2 regions of the Stenotrophomonas sp. 82F1 genome follow, and region 2 is predicted to be linked to the other one. Evidence: riboswitches for the same ligand, from Rfam matches in the RefSeq annotation. Region 2 holds a riboswitch; the other holds the start of a gene.

Region 1 (4,839 bases), on a different contig from region 2:
GGCTCTCTCTCGCCGACGCATTCACATAATAAGCATCATCATTCGCGCCCTTTCGGGCGCGATATTTTTATCTGGCGTTCATTTTCAGAAGCGTTTCAGCATGGTCAGGCCGACCAGCCGCGAAACCACCAGCGCGACATACATGACGCCGGAAAACTGCTCCAGCATGACCAGCGCGCGGGCCTGCGGATGCAGTGGCACGACATCACTCAGCCCAACGCCTGACAATAAGCTGAAGCTCAGATAAAGCAGCTCCATCCACGTGCGCTGCGGCCCACCACTGGCGCCCTGGAAACTGCCCGGATACCACTGCTGACATACCGCAAAGGTAAAAGCGAATGCCCATGCCAACAACGTGAACGTGGCGCCGGCGGCAAACAGTTCGTCGCGGGTCACCTTGTGGTCCTGCAGCATGTAGGCGATCAGCGCACCCGCGGTATAGAAATACAGCAGGCTTTCCAGCAGCTGTGCGGTGATGCCCAGTGCCGGCCGGTCGAGCAATGCCGCAGAGAGGGAAAACACCACCGCCGGAATGGCCAGCACCAACGCCAGCCAGGTGCCCAGCGGGCTGCGCTGCACCACCCACAGGGCCAGGCCGAGCACGGCCATGCCGAACACCCCTACTGCCGCGCGCCCGGCAGCGGTTTCGTCCAACGCCGGGTACAGCAGTACCGACAGCAGTTGAGCCCCGAGCAGCCACGCAGAGGGATGACGGCGGGCGATGGCCAGCCAGCGGGTGGTCACGGCAATGGGCATGGTTCCTTGTCCCCGGGGAACGATGGGCCGAGGATAGCGGCATGTCCGTGAGATGGGTGATGGGATGACGCCGGGCATGACCCGGCGCTGCCCCTCTGCGATCAGCCCTGCTGGTAGACCTCGGCGCCGGCTGCACGGAACTGCTCGGACTTCTCCTGCATGCCCTTCTCGGCGTACTCGCGCACGTCCTGGGTGATCTTCATCGAGCAGAAGTGCGGGCCGCACATCGAACAGAAATGGGCCAGCTTGTGCGCGTCCTTGGGCAGGGTCTCGTCATGGAATTCCTTGGCCTTCTCCGGGTCCAGGCCGAGGTGGAACTGGTCTTCCCAGCGGAATTCGAAGCGTGCCTTGCTCAGCGCGTTGTCACGCACCTGCGCACCCGGATGCCCCTTGGCCAGATCAGCAGCATGGGCGGCAATGCGATAGGCCATGATGCCGTCGCGCACGTCCTGGCGGTTGGGCAGGCCCAGGTGCTCCTTCGGCGTGACATAGCAGAGCATCGCGGTACCGAACCAGCCAATCATCGCCGCGCCGATCGCGCTGGTGATGTGGTCGTAGCCCGGCGCGATGTCGGTGGTCAGCGGGCCGAGCGTGTAGAACGGGGCCTCGCCGCACTCGCGCAGCTGCTTGTCCATGTTCTCCTTGATCAGCTGCATCGGCACATGGCCGGGGCCTTCGATCATGGTCTGCACGTCGTGCTTCCAGGCGATCTTCGTCAACTCACCCAGCGTTTCCAGCTCGCCGAACTGCGCCGCATCGTTGGCATCGGCAATACAGCCCGGGCGCAGGCCATCGCCCAGCGAGAAGGTCACGTCGTAAGCCTTCATGATTTCGCAGATGTCTTCAAAATGCGTGTAGAGGAAGTTCTCCTTGTGGTGGGCCAGGCACCACTTGGCCATGATCGAACCGCCGCGGCTGACGATGCCGGTAACGCGCTTGGCGGTGAGTGGCACGTAGCGCAGCAGCACGCCCGCATGGATGGTGAAGTAGTCCACGCCCTGTTCGGCCTGTTCGATCAGGGTGTCGCGGAAGATCTCCCAGGTCAGCGCTTCGGCGCGGCCGTCGACCTTCTCCAGCGCCTGGTAGATCGGCACCGTACCGATCGCCACCGGTGAGTTGCGGATGATCCACTCGCGCGTTTCGTGGATGTGCTTGCCGGTGGACAGGTCCATCACCGTGTCACCGCCCCAGCGGATCGCCCACACCAGCTTTTCCACTTCCTCGGCAATACCCGAGGACACCGCGCTGTTGCCGATGTTGGCGTTGATCTTGGTGAGGAAGTTGCGACCGATGATCATCGGCTCGCTTTCCGGGTGATTGATGTTGTTGGGCAGCACCGCACGGCCGCGGGCGATTTCATCGCGCACGAATTCCGGGGTGATGATGTGCTGGATCGATGCGCCGAAGGATTCACCGGGATGCTGCTGCAGCAGCGCGGCATCACGGATCGCCTCCAGCCGCTGGTTCTCGCGGATGGCGACGAATTCCATTTCCGGGGTGATGATGCCGCGGCGCGCGTAGTGCATCTGGGTGACGTTGGCACCGGCCTGCGCGCGGCGCGGCAGGCTGCGCGCGGGGAAACGCACCGGATCCAGCTTGGGATCGTGCTCACGCGCGCGGCCGAACGAGGAGCTGAGGCCATCAAGCTGTTCGGTGTCGTTGCGCTCCTCCACCCACGCACGACGCAATGCGGGCAGGCCTGCGGAAAGATCGATAGGGACCTGCGGATCGGTGTACGGGCCGGAAGTGTCGTAGACGGTGACCGGTGCGTTCTCTTCGCTACCGAACACGGTGGGCGTGCGGGTCAGCGCGATCTCGCGCATCGGCACCTGCAGGTCCGGCCGCGAGCCGGGCACGTGGATCTTGCGCGAGCCGGGTATGGGCCTGGTCACGGACTCGGAGAGTTGCTGGGCCTGTTGCTGCAGGGCAGAGAGCTGTGCGTTCATCGGGCATCGTCCAGGAAGGTCAGGGACGAAGCGGCGGCGCACTGCGCCCGCGCCCGGACAGCACCAAGGCGGTCCTTGGGCGTGGTCGGGGCACGGCTGCATTGCAAAGCTTCCCTACGCCGGTATGAGCCGGATCAGGTTCCAAGGGACTATCTCAACCGTGGCCACAAGGCCGCGGTACCCCCGCTTCTTGGTGCGCATTAGAGCATAGACCGCCTGCCTCCGGGGTCAGATCCGGTTCCTGCGGAAAACGGATCTGACCCCAATCGCCATTCGTTAACAGAACCGTGACGTCGCATTCAGTAACGTGCACGCGCACCGCACCGTCGCAAGCGGTGCATTCCCTGCCGCCATCGCGGCGCCTGTCCGGTGTGCGCACGCTGTCGCTGGACCACTCCCTGCAAGCTTTCGCTCGCTCCCCTCAATCCCTTGATCGGAGAAGCTCCTTCATGGTGTTTCGCATTTCCATTGCACTGGTGTTTGCCCTGGTGCTGCTGGCCGGCCTCGCGCCCGGCCCCTTCAATACCGTCGTGCAGGCGGCGCTGGGCGATGTCATCCGCAGCGTCGGCTGGCTGTACCTGCTGGTGGTATTCCTGGCGTTGGTGTTCCTGATGTACCTGGCGTTCGGCCGCTTCGGCAACCTGCGCATCGGTGGCGAAGACGCCGAGCCCGAGTTCTCGCGCGCCAGCTGGATGTCGATGCTGTTCGCTGCCGGCATGGGCATCGGCCTGGTGTTCTGGGGAGCGGCCGAGCCGATTTCGCACTTCACCAAGCCACCGGAAGGCATTGAACCGCAGAGCATGGACGCCGCACGCGCCGCGATGCGCTACGTGTTCTTCCACTGGGGCCTGCATCCGTGGGCGATCTATGCGCTGATCGGCCTGGCGATGGCCTGGTTCCAGTTCAACCGCAACGGTGGTGGCCAGATCAGCGACATGCTGCAGCCGATCATCGGCCGACACCATCGCGGCTGGATCGGCAAGGTGGTCAACATCTCCGCCGTGGTCGCCACCGCAGTGGGCGTGGCCACGGCACTGGGTTTCGGCACGGTGCAGATCGCCGCCGGCGTAGAACGGGTGTTCGGGCTGCACGCAGGCATACCGCTGCAGCTGACCATCATTGCAGTCGCGTTCGTGCTGTACATGGCCTCCTCGCTGAGCGGCGTGGGGCGTGGCATGAAGTGGCTGTCCAACGTCAATCTGGCGCTGGCGGCATTGCTGCTGGCATTGGTGCTGGTGCTCGGCCCGACTGGCGCCATCTTCAACACCTTCACCACCACGCTGGGTTCCTATCTCAACCAGTTGGTGACCATGAGCCTGCGCATGTCGCCGTTCTCGTCCAGCACCTGGGTGGCGGACTGGACGATCTTCTATTGGGCATGGTGGATTTCGTGGGCACCGTTCGTCGGTTCGTTCATCGCGCGCATCTCGCGCGGCCGCAGTGTCCGCGAGTTCGTGGTGGGCGTGGTGCTTGCGCCCACCCTGCTCGGTTTCTTCTGGTTCTCGGTCTTCGGTGGCACCGCGATCTGGTCGCAGATCTTCGGCCACGCCGACCTGGTGCAGGCGCTGGGCAACGGCTATGAGACGGTGCTGTTCACCCTGTTCGACAGCCTGCCACTGCCGTTGCTGCTATCGAGCATCGCCTTGGTGCTGTTGATGATCTTCTTCGTGACTTCGGCTGATTCGGCGGTGCTGGTACTGGCCACGATGTCCACCGACGATGCGGGCGAGCCATCGCGCAGGCACAAGATTGCGTGGGGCGTGGGCATCGCACTGATCGCGGGTGCGTTGCTGCTGGCCGGTGGTCTGGAGGCGCTGCAGGGAATGATCACGATCGCCGCGTTGCCGTTCGCGCTGTTGATGGTGCTGGTGATGGTGTCGCTGTACCGCGTGCTGGACCAGGAGTACACGCGCGAGCGGCGGCAGGCGCAACGCCAGCGACGCATGATCGATGCGTGGATCGCGCGTGAGATGGCGGCGCAGGAAGAGACCCAGGCGGAGGCGGTGCGCGCGCAGGATTCGGATTGAGGGTGTTTTGCAGCCTGCGGCTGCACTGCTTTTTTCAAGCAAGAGCCAAGTTCAAATTCAAAAGCGGCTCTGGGTTTCTGCTGGTTGGGCGAGGCGGTGTGGGTGGGCAG
Region 2 (4,839 bases):
CAGCTTCCGTGGTCTGGCGATGGCCCTGGCACTTCTTGCCGGCGTGGCCGTGGTCAGTGATGCCAGCGCGATGTCGAGGAAGGACAAGCGCACCGTGGTCGGTGCCGTCGTCGGCGGTGTGGCGGGTCACCTGATCTCCAACGGCGACCCGGCCGCCACCGTCGGCGGCGCGGTTGCCGGCGGCGCCATCGGCAACCTGACCACCTCCGACCGCCATGATCGCCGCTACGACGGGCGCTATGACCGCCGTTACGATCGTGGCTACGATCGCCGTTATGACCGGGGCTACAACCGGGGTTATGGCTACGACCGCCGCGATGACCGTCGCTGGCAGCGCGAGCGCCATGACAACCGTTACTACCACGACCGCGGCCGCCATCGCGGCTGGTAAGCGTGCCGGCCGCAGGCCGCACATGATGTCCCTGACGGGCGGGTCGATGACCCGCCCGTTTGCGTCTGTGGCGTCCATGGCGTTGAATGCGCAGCCTTGGATGTTCCTTTACTCACCAGCGGCCGTGGCATGACTTCTTCCCCCCATCGCGTGCAGGGCCTCAACAACGACGAGGTCGCCGCCGACTGGCCGGCGATCGACGCGCAGGAGATCACCTGGCTGCGTGGCCACTTTCCGCAGCTGGGCGCGGACAGCACGCTGCGCTGGCACAGCCCGCGTCCGTTGTCGGCCGCGGCCATCGTCGACGGCACGCGCGGTCCGGTCTTCATCAAGCGCCACCACCACAGTGTGCGCAGTGCGGGAAGCCTGGAAGAGGAACACCGTTTCATCGCGCATCTGGCGACTGCCGGCATGCCGGTAGTGCAGGTACTGGCCAGCAACGAGGGCCGCACCGCACTCGAACACGGCCAGTGGACCTACGAACTGCATGCGGTGGGCGCCGGCATGGACCTGTATCGCGAGCTGCCGTCATGGTCACCGCTGACCGACGTCGCCCAGGCCCGCGAGGCAGGGCGCATGCTGGCCACGCTGCACCGCGCGGCAGCCGGCTACCACGCCCCGCAACGCAGTACCCATCTGCTGGTGGCACGCGACGACCTGATCCGCGCCGATGACCCGATCGCTGCGCTGAAGGCCGACCTCGGCAACCGCCCCGGGTTGGCCCGCTACCTGGCGCGCATTCCCTGGGAAGAACAGCTGCACCGCGATGTGCTGCCCTGGCACCATGGCCTGGCCGCGCGCCTGCAGGACGAACAACGGCTGTGGGCGCACAACGACTGGCACGTCTCCAACCTGCTGTGGAACGACGACGGCACGATTGCCACGGTGCTCGATTTCGGCCTGGCCTCACCAACCAGCGCGCTGTTCGACCTGGCCACTGCGATCGAACGCAACGCGGTGGCCTGGCTGCAGCTGGAGCGCGGCACCGACGCGGTACGCATCGATATCGCCCTGGCCCTGCTGGACGGCTACCGGCAGGAACTGCCGCTGTCGCCCAAGCGCGTGCACCTGCTGGCCGACCTGCTGCCGATGGTGCATTTCGACTTCGCTCTGTCCGAAGTGGAGTACTTCGAGGGCGTCACCGGCTCCACCGCGAATGCCGACGTCGCCTGGCAACCGTTCATGCTCGGGCATCCGGCCTGGTTCGCCACGGGCCCCGGCCAGGCCCTGCTGGCGGCCCTGCACGCCGCCGCGTAAGCCGCGAGCCCCCCAACCCGCTGGGTACCGAGTAGATCGACGCCATGCGTCGATGATGCGCTCGGCCGGGGTCAGATCCCTTTCCGCTGGAAAGGGATCTGACCCCGGCTGAAGGGCGGTAGCTCGCAAATCCGTACCATTTGTAGTGAAATGGTCACCTGAAGCGGGGGTGCCTGGATCTGCCAGGCTGAGAGAGTCCCTTGGAACCTGATCCGGTTTGCACCGGCGTAGGGAGCTTTGAGCCGCAGCCACACCCCCGTCATGGGCCGGTGCACCTGCGCGCCGTCGCTTCGTCTCCCTTGTTGTCTGAAGACGAATCGAATGAACCGCTGCCTGCGCCCCACCCTGCTCGCCCTTGCCCTCTGCGCTGCCCTGCCGCTGTACGCCAGCGAGGCAGGCACCGACGCCGTTGATGCTCCGCCGTCCTCGCCCACCGATCTGGCGGCAGTGCGCGTGCAGGCCGGCAAGCCGGCCACCGACACCTCGCGCGTCAACGCCTTCGGTGGCGGCTCCTGGAAGGACACGCCCGCTTCGGTGAATGTGCTGGAGCGCGACTACCTCGACCGCCGCCAGGTGCGTTCGCTGTCCGAGCTGGCCAGCAATGACGCCTCGCTGGGCGATGCCTATGCGCCGGTGGGCTACTACCAGAACATCGCCATCCGCGGCTTCGCGCTGGACGCGGCCACCGGCTACCGCTTCAACGGCATGTCCATCGCCGGCGAACAGCGCCTGGCGCTGGAGAACATCCAGGAAGTGCAGATCCTGAAGGGCGAAGCCGGCCTCGCGGCTGGCGTGATGGCACCCGGCGGCATCATCAACTACGTGGGCAAGCGCCCGGCGGAAGTGCGCACGGTCACTCTGGGCACGGATTCGGAAGGCTCGCGCTATGCCGCCGTGGATGTCGGCCACTGGCTGACCCCGCGCTTCGGCGTCCGCTTCAATGCCGCCTGGGATGCCAGTGATTCCTACGTCGAGCATGCCGACGGCCGCCGCAACTTCTATTCGCTGGCCACCGACTGGCTGATCGGCGAACACGGCAAGCTGGAAGTGGATGCCAACTACCAGACCAGCGCGCAGCGCTCGGTGTCCGGCTTCCAGCTGCTGGGCGCGCGCGAGCTGCCGCGCGGCGTCGACCGCGAGCGCCTGCTCGGCTACCAGCCGTGGCAGCGGCCGGTGGACATCGCCAGCACCAACATCACCGCCCTGCACACCTACGACTTCAACGACGCCTGGCAGTCGCGGCTGTCGATCGGTCACAGCCGGTCGGTGATCGATGACAACGTCGCCTTCGCCTATGGCTGCTACTACACCGCAGGGTGCGCAGACGGCAGCGTGCCGGGCAACTATTTCGCCCCCAACGGCGACTACGACATCTACGACTACCGCAGCCCGGATGACACCCGCCGCAACCAGCAGGCGCGTGCCGAACTGCGTGGCAGCTTCGACACCGGCAGCGTCGGCCATCAGCTGAGCATCGGCGCCGATTACTTCCGCCGCACCGTCGACAAGCGCCCGAGCGTCAACGAGTACGTCGGCACCAGCAACATCCACGATGCGCAGGTGCCGGTGTTCGAGCCCTCACCGAAAATGCCGGGTGCATCGGCACGACGCCTGGACAGCCGCCAGACCGCGTTCTTCGCGCTGGACCGGATGAGCTTCGGCGATGACTGGCAGTGGCTGGCCGGCGGCCGCTTCGTGCGCCTGGACGAGCGCGCCTATGACAAGCGCGGCACGCCGCAACGCCACAGCCGCCTGTCGCGCTTCCTGCCGCAGACCGCGCTGGTGTGGAAGGCCACCGACCAGCTCAACGCCTACGCCAGCTACGTGCGCGGCATTTCGCTGGGCCAGGAAGCACCGTTCTGGACGTCCAACGCCGATACCTTCCTGCCGTCGATGCAGTCGCGGCAGCTGGAAGTGGGTGTGAAGTACGTGCCGGTGGACGCCCTCACCCTGGGTGCCGCGGTGTTCCGCACCACCCAGCCCTACCAGTACGCAAAGCCCGACGGCAGTGATGCCGGCTACACCTTCGTCGAAGAAGGCCAGCAGACCCATACCGGGCTGGAACTGACCGCCAACGGCCAGCTGACCGATGCGCTGCAGATCGTCGCCAGCGCCAGCGTGCTGCAGGCGCGCGCCCGCGACACCGGCACCCCGGTCTATGAAGGCCATCAGCTGGTGAATGTGCCGAAGATGCGCGCCAGCGTGCACCTGGCCTACGCGCTGCCGTTCGTTGAAGGCCTGGATGTGACCGGTGGCTGGCGCTATGCCGCCGCCAACGTCGCCCGCGCCGACGGCGGTGTGCGCGCACCGGACTACTCGGTGTTCGACGCTGGCCTGCGCTTCCAGCACCGCCTGCACGGGCGTGCCGTGACCTGGAACCTGTCGGTGGACAACCTGTTCAACCGCTTCTACTGGCGCGACACCGGCAGCAGCGGCGGTGACTACTACCTGTTCCCGGGTGCGCCGCGACAGGCTCGCCTGTCGGTGACGTTCGCGCTGTGAGCGGCGTGGCGCTCGAGTGGACTGCGGCCCTCTTCAGCATCCTCGGGGTGTGGCTGATGGCGAAGCGGCGGCTGGCCGCGTGGCCGGTCGGCCTGCTGTCGGTCGCGCTGTATGGCGCAGTGTTCGCCGAGGCCAAGCTGTACTCGGACACGCTGCTGCAGGTCGCCTTCGGTGGTTTCCTGGTCTACGGCTGGATCAACTGGCGCCAGCACGCGGCCGATGAAGGCAGCATCCGCATCGTGCCGCTGGCGCGCGGCACGATGCTGCGCGACCTCGCCATCGGCCTGTGTGGCGGCGTCGCGCTTGGCGCCGGCATGCACACCTTCACCGACGCGGCGCTGCCGTGGCTGGACGCGATGCTGACCGCGCTGAGCCTGGTCGGGCAATGGTGGCAGGCACGCCGACACGCCGCCTGCTGGTGGGTGTGGATCGTGGTGGACGTGGTCTACGTGGGCGCGTACCTGTTCAAGTCGCTGCACGTGACTGCTGCGTTGTACGTGTTCTTCCTGGGCCTGGCGCTGTTCGGGCTGCGGGCGTGGCGTGCCGCCGCACGGGAACCGCAGTTGGCAACGCGGTAGCGCCACGCCATGCGTGGCTGTTGTGGGGCGACCGTCGCGCCATCCACGCATGGCGTGGATCTACTGGTAGTCGCCAACCTTGGTTGGCACGTGCCAAACGCAGCCACGCAT

What was found. Region 2 has a riboswitch for thiamine pyrophosphate ahead of AC13GI_RS13580 (TonB-dependent siderophore receptor). Riboswitches for the same ligand answer to the same signal wherever they lie in the genome.
Region 1: linked by a shared signal. The riboswitch ahead of thiC (phosphomethylpyrimidine synthase ThiC) and the one ahead of AC13GI_RS13580 (TonB-dependent siderophore receptor) in region 2 are both predicted to bind thiamine pyrophosphate.

What each region holds. Positions count from the first base shown of each region.
Region 1 is NZ_JBSPUD010000015.1:86-4,924, reverse strand. Features, by position in the region: gene AC13GI_RS14410 (ion channel) at 85-756, opposite strand; gene thiC (phosphomethylpyrimidine synthase ThiC) at 858-2,702, opposite strand; TPP riboswitch at 2,796-2,897, opposite strand; gene AC13GI_RS14400 (BCCT family transporter) at 3,152-4,729, shown strand.
Region 2 is NZ_JBSPUD010000013.1:35,224-40,062, forward strand. Features, by position in the region: gene AC13GI_RS13570 (glycine zipper 2TM domain-containing protein) at 1-391, shown strand, start outside; gene AC13GI_RS13575 (phosphotransferase enzyme family protein) at 521-1,648, shown strand; TPP riboswitch at 1,804-1,899, shown strand; gene AC13GI_RS13580 (TonB-dependent siderophore receptor) at 1,970-4,150, shown strand; gene pnuC (nicotinamide riboside transporter PnuC) at 4,147-4,728, shown strand.